DNA from 3 places in the Vibrio harveyi genome. Region 2 is predicted to be linked to each of the others. Evidence: predicted binding sites of a transcription regulator. Region 2 holds the regulator's gene; each other region holds the start of a gene.
What was found. Region 2 encodes MetJ, which represses methionine synthesis genes. Its sites were predicted from a motif close to TTAGACNTNTANANGTCTAA; they were not measured.
Positions count from the first base shown of each region.

Region 1: the regulator MetJ is predicted to act here: its motif matches at 1,925-1,944, upstream of metN (methionine ABC transporter ATP-binding protein MetN).
Region 3: the regulator MetJ is predicted to act here: its motif matches at 2,418-2,437, upstream of metK (methionine adenosyltransferase).

Region 1 covers NZ_CP125875.1:2,355,109-2,360,040, reverse strand. Annotated here, with positions in the region: gene QMY49_RS11285 (MetQ/NlpA family lipoprotein) at 1-63, opposite strand, end outside; gene QMY49_RS11280 (methionine ABC transporter permease) at 96-773, opposite strand; gene metN (methionine ABC transporter ATP-binding protein MetN) at 763-1,797, opposite strand; gene gmhB (D-glycero-beta-D-manno-heptose 1,7-bisphosphate 7-phosphatase) at 2,141-2,692, shown strand; gene treR (trehalose operon repressor TreR) at 2,767-3,714, shown strand; gene treB (PTS trehalose transporter subunit IIBC) at 3,890-4,932, shown strand, end outside.
Region 2 covers NZ_CP125875.1:3,419,621-3,424,552, forward strand. Annotated here, with positions in the region: gene QMY49_RS16205 (malic enzyme-like NAD(P)-binding protein) at 47-1,324, shown strand; gene metJ (met regulon transcriptional regulator MetJ) at 1,435-1,755, opposite strand; gene QMY49_RS16215 (O-succinylhomoserine (thiol)-lyase) at 1,985-3,145, shown strand; gene QMY49_RS16220 (bifunctional aspartate kinase/homoserine dehydrogenase II) at 3,163-4,932, shown strand, end outside.
Region 3 covers NZ_CP125875.1:138,481-143,412, reverse strand. Annotated here, with positions in the region: gene QMY49_RS00715 (hypothetical protein) at 1-87, shown strand, start outside; gene tkt (transketolase) at 138-2,147, opposite strand; gene metK (methionine adenosyltransferase) at 2,517-3,671, shown strand; gene QMY49_RS00700 (DUF2189 domain-containing protein) at 3,955-4,752, shown strand; gene QMY49_RS00695 (SprT family zinc-dependent metalloprotease) at 4,820-4,932, shown strand, end outside.

The DNA of each region.
Region 1 (4,932 bases), 1.1 Mb from region 2:
AGCAAGAACCAGTGCAGAAGCGGCAGTTGCAACAGTCAAAAGACTCTTAAGGCTAAATTTCATCTTTATCTCCTTATAATTGGTATTTTCAATTCTTATCTGTGGTCTACACGGCGTACGATTGCATCACCGATAGACTGAATAATTTGTACTAGAACAATCAGCATCACGACCGTTACTGCCATGATGACTACGTCGTAACGGTGGAAGCCATAACGGATAGCTACGTCACCAAGACCGCCGCCGCCTACCGTACCCGCCATTGCTGAGTAGCTTACAAGTGTTACTAGGGTAATCGTTACTGAGTTAACAATAGTCGGCATTGCTTCAGGAAGCAGAACTTTTGTGATGATTTGTGTTGGTGTTGCGCCCATAGATTGTGCAGCCTCAACCAAACCTGATGGTACTTCCAGCAGTGCACCTTCAATGAGACGCGCCACAAATGGGATTGCACCGATAGTCAAAGGAACAATCGCTGCTGTTGTACCGATAAAGGTGCCAACCAACAGTTTGGTTACTGGAATAATCGCAACCATCAGCACTAGGAAAGGAACCGAGCGACCAATGTTAACGATGGCGCCAAGCACGCGATTAAGTTTAGTGTTCTCCAGCAAGCCACCTTTTTTAGTGGTGTGCAAAATTACGCCTAGTGGAATACCAACAGCAAAACCAACGATGCCAGCAACCGCAACCATGTATAGGGTTTCCCATGTTGCGCCCAAAAGTAGGTTGCTGTTTAGGCTCAGCCATTCAGAAATCGTATTAAAGGACATAGCCAAGTACCTCTACTTTCACGTTGTGCTCACGCAAGAACTCAATCGCTGCGTTGTCGTCTTCTTCGTTACCAAACAGCTCTGCGACCATCATGCCGAACTTCACGCCGCCAGCGTAATCCAGATCAGAGCTTAGAATGCTTACGTCGATGTTGTACTTACGAGCGATCTGCGTCATTAGAGGGGCATCCACGGTTGCGCCAGTAAATTCTAAGCGAACCAATGGGTAGCTGTTTTCTACGCGCGTGGTTTGTAAGCGAGCTTGGTAATCTTCTGGGATAGAAAGATCCAAAGTAGAGCGAATGAACTCGTGCGCCAGTGCAGTCTTCGGATGCGCGAAGATTTCACCAACGGTACCTTTTTCCACTAGCTCACCATCACCGATGATCGCCACTTCGTGACAGATGCTCTTAACCACTTCCATTTCGTGAGTGATCAGTAGAATGGTGATTTCTAGCTTGCGGTTGATTTCTTTTAGTAGTTCTAAGATGGACTGAGTCGTTGCTGGATCCAGTGCACTGGTTGCTTCGTCACACAGCAAAACGCTAGGGTCTGATGCCAGTGCACGTGCAATCGCCACGCGTTGCTTTTGACCACCACTTAGGTTTGCTGGGTAGCTTTCATGCTTGTCTGAAAGACCAACGAGTTTAAGTAGCTCAGTCACTTTTGTTGTGATTTGCGCTTTGTCTTTGCCTGCTAGCTCAAGAGGGAGTGCGACATTGTCGAAAACGGTGCGAGACGACAGCAGGTTAAAGTGTTGGAAGATCATCCCGATGTTACGGCGAGTTTCTCCCAATTGCTTTTTGCTTAATTTGGTTAGATCAACGCCATCTACGATGATGGAACCCGATGTCGGGGCTTCCAGCATGTTCACACAGCGGATTAGGGTACTTTTACCCGCGCCCGATGAGCCAATAACACCGAAGATGGTGCCCTTCGCGATATCTAGATTAATGTCCTTAAGGGCAAGAATTTCCTTACTGCCTTGGTAGAACACTTTATTGACGTTTTTTATTTCTATCATGTTTCAACCTGCACAGAGATACTGGGAACTTCGCTGTTAAAAACGGCTTTTAACAGGAGTAAATTTTGAACTCTATCTCAATTCTCAGTTGATGCTATGGGTTAAGTAGTATTAAGTCAATAGATATTTTTACGTCTAGACGTCTAAATGTATGGATGTTCTGTTGGGAAAGGAAAACAGAGAATGTTTGGCGGAAGGACATATATAATAGGGATACTCAAGATTTACCGATTCTCGGACGACAAATCAACTGTTTTGTCGCCCACTCACACCAATTAGATAGTGTGAGTGCTTATAAGGTATGTAATAATCTGATAAAACCGAGTAAATAGAGAAATACGTTTTGGCAAAACCTGCTGTTTTTATCGACCGTGACGGCGTGATCAACGTTGACCACGGCTACGTTCATGACGAACATGATTTTGAGTACATTGACGGTGTCTTTGAAGCGACAAAAGCGCTGAAAGATAAAGGCTACCTGCTGGTGCTTGTGACCAATCAATCTGGCATTGCACGTGGTAAATTCAGCGAAGACCGTTTCTTGTCTCTGACTCAATGGATGGACTGGAACTTCGCTGATAATGGCGTTGAGTTCGACGGCATCTACTACTGCCCACATCATCCGGAGCATGGCATTGGCGAGTACAAGCAAGATTGTGATTGTCGTAAGCCAAAACCAGGTATGTTTATTTCTGCGCGTGACTTCTTGAAGATCGACATGGAGAAATCTGTGATGATCGGCGACAAAGCCGAAGACATGATGGCAGCAGAAGCGGCAGGCGTTGGCACTAAGATTTTGGTTCGCACTGGTAAGCCAGTAACAGAACAAGGCGAAGCGATTGCAACGGTAGTATTAGATAGCATTGCAGACGTGCCTGCGTACCTAAACAAGTAATCTTCATTACTGACTGAGATAAGGGAAGCCGCTGCTTCCCTTTTGTTTGATTCCTTCTTTTAGTCTGAACACTTATGAGCAAAAAACTCACCATTCTTGATATCGCGAAACTGGCTGGCGTAGGCAAGTCGACGGTCAGTCGTGTGCTTACCAATGATCCCAAGGTAAAACCGCAAACGCGTGAGAAGGTAGAGCAAATCATTCGAGAATCAGGCTACGTCCCATCAAAGTCTGCGCAGTCGATGCGTGGTGGCAGCCAAAAGGTGATCGGCGTGATCATCTCTCGTTTGGATTCACCATCAGAAAACCGCGCTGTTGGGACCATGCTCAACGCTTTGTACTCAGCCGGATACGATGTCGTGATCATGGAGAGCCAGTTCGATCGTGATAAAACCAATGAGCATTTGGATGTGCTTAAACGTCGCAATGTCGATGGGGTGATCGTGTTTGGCTTTACTGGATGTGATGAGCAAGCGTTAGCGGAGTGGGGCAATCGCATTGTCGTGATCGCGATGGACACACAAATGGTTTCCTCGATCAACTACGACAACCAAGGCGTTATCGATATGGCGCTCTCCCACCTGGAACAACAATCTATTTCTCATATTGCCTACATTGGTGTTGATCCAGAAGACCGCACTACAGGTCTCGCTCGCCTTAATGCTTACCAAGCTTGGTGTGAGAAAAAGCGCATCGAACCTTGCTTCCAAACCGGCAAGCTCAACCACGAAAGTGCTTATCAGCTGGTGGATCACGTTCTTCAATCCGATACGCAAGCCATTGCTTGTGCCAGTGATACCATTGCTCTAGGTGTGATTAAACGTCTGCAAGAAATCGGACGCGAAGACGTGGTGGTCACAGGTGTGGGTGGTAACGAATTGCTTTCTTTTCTCTTCCCGAATGTCTTTAGCGTGGATCCAGGCTACTCTCATGCTGGTGAAAAAGCCGCTAACATGCTGATTAATCAATTAAATGGTGATGAGTCTGTGGTGCATTTTACCCAGCAGCCTATCCGTCATTAATCCTTCTTTCGATGATCTGCTCTAAAATTATACTGTGATCATTCTCAATTAATGGGACTGTTCCCATTTTGTTTTTGAATGCGAAATGGCACTATTAAAATCATCAAGTGGGAATGTTCCCATTATAAAAATAAAACGATGAATTGAATGTATCCAATACAGGGTGGACAAAGTTATGAGTAAGATTGCGCGTCAAGATGTACAGCGTCTTATTGAGCTGGTCGGGGGATCGGACAATATTGCCAGTGTAAGCCACTGCTTAACTCGCTTGCGTTTCGTGTTGAATGACACTGACAAAGCCGATACAAAACAGTTAGATGCACTGCCTATGGTGAAGGGCTGCTTTACCAATGCCGGTCAATTTCAGGTCGTTATCGGCACTGAAGTTGATGAGGTTTACAAAGTACTGATCGAGCTTAGCGGCAAAAGTGAATCGAGCAAAGATGAATCTAAGAACGCTGCTCGTCAAAATATGAACATCGTTGAGCGTGGTATTTCCCACCTTGCTGAAATCTTTGTACCACTGCTACCAGCGATCATCACCGGTGGTTTGATTCTTGGTTTCCGTAACGTGATTGGCGACATCAAGATGTTTGATGGTCAAACGCTAACGGAAATCAGCCAGTTTTGGGCAACGGTACACTCTTTCCTATGGCTAATTGGTGAGGCGATCTTCTTCTTCCTACCGGTTGGCGTGTGTTGGTCGACAGTGAAAAAGCTTGGCGGTACTCCGATTCTGGGTATCACATTGGGCGTGACGCTGGTTTCGCCACAGTTAATGAATGCCTATTTAATTGGTAAGCAAGTGCCTGAAGTATGGGACTTTGGCTTATTCGCCATCGAGAAAGTAGGCTATCAAGCGCAAGTGATTCCAGCGATGCTTGCTGGTATGGCTCTGGCGTTTATTGAAACCAACTTAAAACGCATCATTCCTTCTTACCTCTACCTAGTGGTCGTGCCGTTTGTTTCTATCATCGTGTCTGTGATTCTTGCGCACTCTATCATTGGTCCATTTGGTCGTATGTTAGGTGACGGCGTTGCTTTCGCAGCAAAAGCAGCCATGACGGGTGACTTCGCAATGATTGGCTCAACCATCTTCGGTTTCCTATATGCGCCATTGGTAATTACCGGTATTCACCACACCACCAACGCGGTTGATCTTCAACTGATGCAAGAGCTAGGTGGCACGCCAATTTGGCCTTTGATTGCACTTTCAAA
Region 2 (4,932 bases):
GAATTTATTCCCCCTTACCGAAAAAATAACAAAAGAGAAACGATCCATGTCTGAAGACAATCGCCAAGAAGTCACCCCAGAAGAAGAACGCCGCCAACAAGCATTGGACTACCATGCGTACCCAACCCCAGGAAAAATCGCAGTAGAGCTGACTAAGCCAGCTGAAACTGCTAACGATCTTGCTCTGGCATACAGCCCTGGTGTTGCAGAGCCTGTACGCGAAATCGCACAAAATGCTGACAATGTGTACAAATACACGGCGAAAGGCAACATGGTTGCGGTTATCTCTAACGGCACGGCTATTCTTGGTCTTGGTAACCTTGGTCCGCTAGCTTCTAAACCAGTAATGGAAGGTAAAGCGCTGTTGTTCAAACGCTTTGCTGGTCTAGATTCAATTGATATCGAAGTGAAACACCGCACGATCGACGAATTTGTCGACACAGTAGCAAACATTGCAGATACTTTCGGTGGTATTAACCTAGAAGATATCAAAGCGCCTGATTGTTTTGAGATTGAAAAGCGCCTTATCGAACGCTGTGATGTACCTGTATTCCACGATGACCAACACGGCACTGCAATCGTAACGGCTGCGGGTATGCTGAACGCAATTGAGCTGCAAGGTAAGAAGCTAGAAGAATCAACCATCGTTTGTCTTGGTGCTGGTGCTGCGGCAGTGGCATGTATGGAGCTGTTGATCAAATGTGGCGCAATGCGTGAGAAGATCTACATGCTGGATCGTAAAGGGGTGATCCATACACGTCGTGACGACCTAAACGAATACAAACAGTTATTCGCAAACAACACAGATAAGCGTACGCTGGAAGACGTGATTGAAGGTGCGGATCTGTTCTTGGGTGTATCAGGTCCAAATTTACTACCTGCAGAAGCATTGAAGCTGATGGCAGATAAGCCTGTTGTGTTCGCATGTTCAAACCCAGATCCAGAAATCAAACCAGAATTGGCTCATGAAGTGCGTGATGACTTGATCATGGGCACTGGTCGTAGCGACTACCCGAACCAAGTAAACAACGTTCTGTGTTTCCCATTCATCTTCCGTGGTGCATTGGATGTTCGTGCGAGTGAAATTAATGATGAAATGAAGCTTGCGGCAGTCGATGCGATTCGTGAATTGGCAAAAGAGCCAGTACCAGAAGCTGTATTGAAGGCAGCTGGCGTAGACAAGCTAGAGTTTGGCTCTGATTACATCATTCCAAAACCAATGGATCCACGTCTACTACCACGCGTAGCAAAAGCGGTTGCTCAAGCTGCGGTTGATTCAGGTGTAGCGCGTATTGAGATGCCAGAAAACTACATGGCGGAGTAAGCCAAAGTCATTTCTGACAGCAAAGAAAAGGGACGCGATGGCGTCCCTTTTTAGTTTGGTCTGAAACTGTCCCCGGTGCAGCCTCATCGTGTTGACGAATTTGTAAGCAATTATTCTTCGTCAAACGCTTCGAATTCGATGCCCATTGCCGTCATCAGCGCTTTTGCTTCTGTAGGAATATCATCTGGGCGGTCTTTACGAAGGTCTTCATCAGTTGGCAGTGGTTGCCCTGTGTAAGCATGTAGGAATGCTTCACATAGTAGCTCACTGTTAGTCGCATGGCGTAAGTTATTGATCTGGCGGCGAGTTCGCTCATCAGTCAGCACTTTTAAAACTTTTAGCGGGATAGAGACGGTAATCTTTTTTACTTGTTCGCTTTTTTTACCGTGCTCAGCATACGGGCTAATGTATTCGCCATTCCAGTCAGCCATTGCGCACCTTCATTAATGTAATAAGTTAGAAAAATAAATATAGGTGCTGATTTTAGCTGCATTTACCGCCATAAGCAAAGACATATGGACGTCTAGAAGTGTTGACGTCTTATTTTTAGACAAGTAAAGTGAGGTTAATAGTTAGGGAAGAGTGTTAATCAATTGAGCAATACAAGCTAGATATAGCGCATTCCCATTTAGATGTCACCACCCGTGAAAGGATACACCCATGAGCACCCGTAAGCCTGCGACCATTGCTGTACGCACTGGTATCGAGTCAGACAGTCAATATCACGCTGTTGTACCACCAATCTACCTTTCTACTAACTACGGCTTCCCCGCGTTTGGTGAAGTTCCACAATACGACTACACACGTTCTGGTAACCCAAACCGAGGCTTGTTAGAAAAAGCATTGTACGAACTTGAGTCAGGTAAAGGAGCGGTTGTCACTAACTGCGGCACATCGGCACTAAACCTTTGGGTATCGGCGTTTCTTGGACCTGATGACTTAATTGTTGCACCGCATGATTGCTACGGCGGTACGTATCGTCTGTTCAATACTCGCGCCAACAAAGGCGACTTTAAAGTGCAGTTTGTTGACCAGTCGGATCAGCAAGCGTTGGCTGCGGCGATTGCGAAAAAGCCAAAGCTTATCTTGTTAGAAACTCCGTCAAACCCACTCGTACGCGTTGTTGATATTGCGGCTGTGTGTGAGAAGGCAAAACAAGTTGGCGCTTTAGTCGCAGTGGACAATACCTTTTTGACACCTGTGTACCAAAAGCCTTTGGAGCTTGGTGCGGATTTTGTTATCCACTCAACAACGAAATACATTAATGGTCACTCTGACGTGATTGGTGGTGTGGTGATCACTAAGAGCGAAGAGCATGCTGAAGAGTTAGCATGGTGGGGTAACTGCATTGGTGCAACGGGTACGCCATTCGACAGTTACATGACGCTTCGAGGAATTCGTACGCTGGGTGCGCGAATGCGAGTTCATGAAGAAAGCTCTCAGCAAGTGTTGGCGTATTTGCAAACGCAATCTTTGGTAGCGAAGATTTATCATCCAAGTTTGCCAGAGCATCCAGGCCATGACATCGCGAAGAAGCAACAATCGGGTTTTGGTTCTATGCTGAGCTTTGAGTTTGCTGGCTCATTTGAGCAGCTAAAAGTGTTTGTTAAAGAACTTGAACTCTTCTCTCTTGCTGAGTCGCTAGGTGGTGTAGAAAGCTTGATTTGTCACCCTGCGTCAATGACGCATCGTGCGATGGGTGAAGAAGCTCTGGCTGAAGCTGGTGTTTCTCAACAGTTACTGCGCTTATCTGTTGGCTTAGAAGATGCCCAAGATCTGATTGCTGATCTTGAGCAAGCATTTGCGAAAGCTACACAGTAATTGGGAGAGGTAAGGTCATGACTGTACAACGTCAGCTGCATAAATTTGGTGGTAGCAGCTTAGCGAACCCAGAATGTTACCAACGTGTGGTGGGTATTCTTAAAGAGTATTCAGCAGAAAATGATTTGGTGGTGGTATCGGCTGCAGGGAAAACCACTAACCGCTTGATCGAGTTTTTAGAAGGGCTGGATAAAGACGGTCGCATCGCACATGAAGCGCTACAAAACTTGCGACTGTTCCAGACAGAGTTAATTGAAGCTTTATTAGAAGGAGAAGCGCAAACGCAAGTGCTTGCTTCTCTTCAAGATGAATTCAGTACCTTAGCTGAGTTAACTGCGCCACTTACGGAAGCGCAAAAAGCAGCAGTGCTTGGGCATGGTGAAGTATGGTCGTCACGCTTACTGGCTGCACTGTTATCACAACAGGATCTTCCAGCGGTAGCGCAAGATTCTCGCGCCTTTTTACGCGCAGAAGCTGGAACGCAGCCAGAAGTCGACCGAGCTCGCTCTTATGCACTTATCAAAGAGGCGTTAACTCAACATAGCCACAAGCGTGTCATCATTACAGGCTTTATGGCGCAAAATGAAGTGGGTGAAACAGTACTGTTGGGGCGTAACGGCTCAGACTATTCAGCAACGGTGATTGGTGCATTGGCTGAGGTAAACACCGTGACCATCTGGAGTGATGTTGCTGGCGTTTACAGTGCAGACCCACGTTTAGTGTCGGATGCTTGCTTGTTGCCGTTGCTGCGTTTAGATGAGGCGAGTGAACTTGCGCGTTTGGCTGCGCCAGTGCTGCACAGTCGTACGCTACAGCCAGTTGCTCAAAGCACGATGGATTTGAGCCTCAAATGCAGCTATCAACCTGAATCAGGCTCAACGCGTATTGAGCGCGTATTGGTTTCAGGTCGCGGTGCTAAAATCATTACGTCTCTTGATGAAGTGTTGTTGGTTCAACTGTCTTTTATCCATGGTCATGATTTTGAGCGAGCGCAGAAAGAAGTTCTGCAAGCTTTAAAGCGTGCTCAATTGGAACCATTAGCATTTGAAGCACAACAAGATCAGCAAACTTTGCGTTTGGCGTATACCGCAGAGATTGCTGGCGGTGCATTAACTTATCTACAAGAGTTAGCCGTTGAAGCAGAAATCAAGCTTAAAGAGGGTTACTCACTTTTAGCGGCTGTTGGTGCCGGAGTGACGAAAAATGCAAATCACTGTTTTGGCTTCTATCAACAACTTAAGCATGCGCCTGTTGAGTTTATTTCAGAGACGGAATCAGGTTTGAGCTTGGTAGCAGTACTACGCCGTGCAGAAGTCGAAGAGTTGGTACAACGCATTCATAGTCAGTTGTTTCAAGCGCAAAAGCGTGTAGCGGTTGCGTTGTGTGGTAAAGGTAACATTGGCTCAAGTTGGTTATCGCTGTTTGCAGAGCAAAAAGAAGAGCTCGAAAAACGCCATGGTATGAGCTTTGATTTAGTAGCGGTTGTTGATAGTCAAACGTATTGGTTTGATGAAAACGGGATTGATGCAGCAACAGTTGCTCAGCGCTTTGATGATGAAAGCATCGAGAATGATGGCAACTGGTTGACGAAGCTCGGCGCGATACAAAACTTCGATGAAGCAGTCGTACTTGATGTCACGGCGAGTAAAGAGTTGGCGACACGTTATGTGGAAATTGCGCAGCAAGGTATTCACTTGATTTCAGCGAACAAAGTGGCAGGCTCGGCGGACAGTCAATATTACCACCAAGTACAAGACGCCTTTGCTAAAATTGGTCGTCATTGGCTT
Region 3 (4,932 bases), 190 kb from region 2:
GGTCACTATTACGATATGGATCGTTATGTCACTTGTAAGGAATGTGGACACAAAGAGAAGGATAACTGGGGAAACGAATTTGAATAGGCACAAAAAAACCGAGCACTAATGCTCGGTTTTTCATTTCTAGCGCTAAATTACGCTAATAGTTCTTTTGCTGTGTTCACTACGTTTTCTACAGTGAAACCAAACATTTCGAACAGTTGGTCAGCCGGTGCAGATTCACCGAATGTTGTCATACCGATGATACGACCGTCGAAACCAACGTACTTGTACCAGAAGTCTGCAATGCCCGCTTCTACAGCGATACGTGCAGTTACGTCTGATGGCAGTACTGATTCACGGTAAGCTGCGTCTTGCTTGTCAAATGCATCTGTTGATGGCATTGAAACAACGCGCACTTTCTTACCTTCAACGGTTAGTTGCTCAGCCGCTTTCACTGCTAGTTCAACTTCAGAACCAGTTGCAATTAGGATTAGCTCAGGCTTGCCATCGCTGTCTTTCAGGATGTAAGCACCTTTCGCGATGTCCGCTACTTGCTCAGCCGTACGCTCTTGTTGTGCAAGGTTTTGACGAGAGAAGATAAGTGCAGATGGTGCATCTTTACGTTCAATCGCCAGTTTCCATGCAACTGCAGACTCAACTTGGTCACATGGACGCCATGTGCTCATGTTTGGAGTCAGACGTAGAGACGCGATTTGCTCAACTGGTTGGTGAGTTGGACCATCTTCACCAAGACCGATAGAGTCGTGCGTGTAAACTTGGATGTTCTGAACTTTCATCAGAGCAGCCATACGCATAGCGTTACGAGCGTATTCCATAAACATTAGGAATGTTGCACCGTAAGGAACAAAACCGCCGTGTAGTGCGATACCGTTCATGATCGCTGTCATACCGAATTCACGTACACCGTAGTGGATGTAGTTACCAGAGAAGTCGTTCGCTTCTAGAGACTTAGAACCAGACCACATAGTTAGGTTAGAAGGCGCTAGGTCAGCAGAGCCGCCCATGAATTCTGGAAGCATTTGACCAAACGCTTCTAGTGCGTTTTGAGATGCTTTGCGTGATGCGATGTTCGCAGGGTTTGCTTGAAGGTCTGCAATGATTTGATTTGCTTTCTCTTCCCACTGCGCAGGAAGTTCGCCATTTAGACGACGCTTAAGCTCTGCTGCTTCTGCAGGGTAAGCCGCTGCATATGCTTCGAACTTCGCGTTCCAAGCCGCTTCTTTCTCAGAACCTGCCGCTTTAGCATCCCACTCAGCGTATACGTCCGCAGGGATTTCAAATGCTGGGTGTTCCCAACCTAGGAATTCACGCGCTGCTGCGATTTCTTCAGCACCTAGTGGCGCACCGTGACAGTCGTGAGAACCAGATTTGTTTGGTGAACCAAAACCGATGATAGTTTTAGTACAGATAAGTGTAGGGCGTGGATCTGCTTTCGCAGCGATGATTGCTGCGTTAATCGCTTCAGAGTCATGACCATCTACAGCAGGGATTACGTGCCAGCCGTAAGATTCAAAACGCTTAGGCGTGTCGTCAGAGAACCAACCTTCAACGTGACCATCGATAGAGATGCCGTTGTCATCCCAGAATGCGATCAGTTTGCCAAGACCTAGCGTACCAGCAAGAGAACATGCCTCGTGCGAGATACCTTCCATCAGACAGCCATCGCCCATAAATACGTAAGTGAAGTGGTCAACGATGTCGTGGCCTTCTTTGTTGAACTGAGCCGCTAGTGCTTTCTCAGCCATCGCCATACCAACAGCGTTAGTGATGCCTTGACCTAGAGGACCCGTTGTAGTCTCGATACCAGGTGCGTAGCCGTACTCTGGGTGACCAGGAGTCTTAGAGTGAAGCTGACGGAAGTTCTTAAGATCGTCGATAGATAGCTCGTAACCGCTCAGGTGCAGTAGAGAGTAAATCAGCATAGAGCCGTGACCGTTAGACAGTACGAAACGGTCGCGGTCAGCCCACTCTGGGTTAGCTGGGTTGTGGTTTAGGTGAGAACGCCAAAGAACTTCAGCGATATCAGCCATACCCATAGGTGCGCCTGGGTGGCCAGAGTTAGCTTGTTGAACACCATCCATGCTAAGAGCGCGGATTGCATTTGCGAGCTCTTTGTTTGAAAGAACGTTACGAGAAGACATGTCTGCTCCTGAGTGCATTAAGCGAATTGATAAAGGAATGTGGGCACATTAACCGAGTAAACTGGGCATAAAAAGTGCGGACAACATTCTCTCAAAGCCAAAATCCGACTGCAAACGTTTTACTCACCATTTTTGCGGTTTTAACTCAATCTTTTCGCACTTAATAGGTAATTTATTAGAAATTCACCCCATCAAAAGCAAACGATTGGGAAATAAGCTAGGCGAATTCAAATCGAAAAAGAGCTTGTAATTCGACTGTGGGAAATTAAAATAGACGTCTAGATGTAGAAACACCTACAAACTGTATTGTATTTTTCGTGGCAAGCTTGCGTTAGTTAGCCATGAGTAAACCTTAAGATTGGAGCTATCATGGCTAAGCACCTGTTCACTTCTGAGTCGGTATCAGAAGGTCATCCAGATAAAATCGCAGACCAAATCTCTGACGCAGTTCTTGATGCAATTCTTGAGCAAGACCCGAAAGCACGTGTTGCTTGTGAGACTTACGTTAAAACCGGCATGGTTATGGTTGGTGGTGAAGTAACGACTTCTGCATGGGTTGATATCGAAGAAATCACTCGTGAAACTGTTCGTGAAATTGGTTACGTTCACTCTGATATGGGCTTTGATGCGAACTCGTGTGCGGTTCTAAACACCATCGGTAAGCAGTCTCCAGACATCAACCAAGGTGTTGATAAAGCAGACCCTAAAGAGCAAGGCGCAGGCGACCAAGGCATCATGTTTGGTTACGCTACAAACGAAACTGAAATTCTAATGCCAGCTCCAATTACTTACTCTCACCGCCTTGTTCAAAAACAAGCTGAAGTTCGTAAGAGCGGTAAACTAGATTTCCTTCGCCCAGATGCGAAATCTCAAGTAACTTTCCAATACGACCAAGGTAAGATTGTTGGTATCGATGCTGTTGTTCTTTCAACTCAACACTGTGATTCAGTAACAACACCTGACCTACGTGAAGCGGTAATGGAAGAAATTATCAAGCCAGTATTGCCTTCAGAGTGGATCACTAAAGACACGAACTTCTTCATCAACCCAACCGGTCGTTTCGTTATCGGTGGCCCAATGGGTGACTGTGGTCTAACTGGTCGTAAAATCATCGTAGATACTTACGGCGGCGCAGCTCGTCACGGTGGTGGTGCGTTCTCTGGTAAAGATCCATCGAAAGTAGACCGCAGCGCAGCTTACGCAGCACGTTATGTAGCGAAAAACATCGTAGCAGCTGGCATGGCTGACCGTTGTGAAATCCAACTTTCATACGCTATCGGTGTTGCTGATCCAACGTCTATCATGGTTGAAACGTTCGGTACTGAGAAAGTATCACACGAAATCATTATTGAAGCGGTTCGTCAACACTTCGACCTACGTCCATACGGTCTACAAGAAATGCTTAACCTGCTTCAACCTATCTACAAGCAGACGGCAGCATACGGTCACTTCGGTCGCGAAGAGTTCCCATGGGAAGCAACGGATAAAGCAGCTATCTTACGCGATTTCGCAGGCATCAAGTAATCGAGCCACGCAAGAATCGATAAAGCCCTCGCCTCTGGCGGGGGCTTTTTGTTTCTGCCCCTTCTTCTCCTTCTCATGTCTTCTCTTGAACAAAAATTCAGCAATTATTTGTAAATTGCCCCATCTCTGCCAATAGTTAACATAATGTTAAATGCACTTTTCGATGTATATAACGTAAAGAACTATGATGCAGGCTCACGTGGCTAATAGAGTCATGAAAAACGTCAGCCAAACATCTTTATATGGCCTAGGTGCCACCGTGGGAATAAATCAAGGAGGAGTTATGCCTCGTACCGTGAACCCATCTGACTTCCAAGGTAAACGAAAGGAAGTTCCAGATAATGAATACGCCAGAACCATTCCGTGCAATACCGTTAGCTTATCGGCACCATTCCATTGGCTCGCGTTGGGTCTGCATGACTTTGTCCGCATGCCGCTCATCAGCGCGTTCTACGGCATCTGCTTTATGGCAGCTGCGATTGGTATCGTGCTTCTGGTTCAATGGCAAGGCACGCATCTTGTCGTGATGCCAAGCCTGATTGTTTACATGTTAATCGGGCCATTCTTAGCCCTCGGCTTATATGATGCAAGTTGGGAGAGAGAACGCGGACACAAACCAAGCTTATTCCATTCAATGAAAGCCATTGGACGCAACTCTAGCTCTCAGTGGGCATTTGCTGTGATGCTCGCGGTATGTATGATTTTCTGGATGCGAATTGCTGCCCTGCTCCATGCTCTATACCCTTCTGTACAAGGCGCTCCACTGACTGAGTTCTTGCCTTTCTTAGTTATTGGTTCGCTAGTAGGTTTTGTCTTGGCTTGCGTGGTATTTAGCATTTCAGCTTTCTCAATTCCACTCATGATGGAACGTCGCGTCGATATGATGACTGCCGTTTTCACCAGCTTTAACGCCGTGAAATCCAACATTCCTGCGATGATCGTATGGGCAGCCATAATTTGTGGTGGTATCTTAATCGGCTTCGCGACGTACGGTATTGGTATGCTCTTCACCATGCCAATCCTAGGTTACGGCACATGGCATGCGTACCACGCGACAATTAAGAAAAAACACACGCCTTAGAAAACTGATGCTATGATCCAGCCCTCGCAAACGCGGGGGCTTTTTTATTGAATAAACGGAGTGAGTTGTGGATATAGAACTGAGCTACAAAGCCAAACAAGTGATGGCAGATTGCATCGCGATGGCAGAGCAAGCATTCAAACGTTCTTTTATCATCCCTTCTCTGGCTTTCAATGTTCG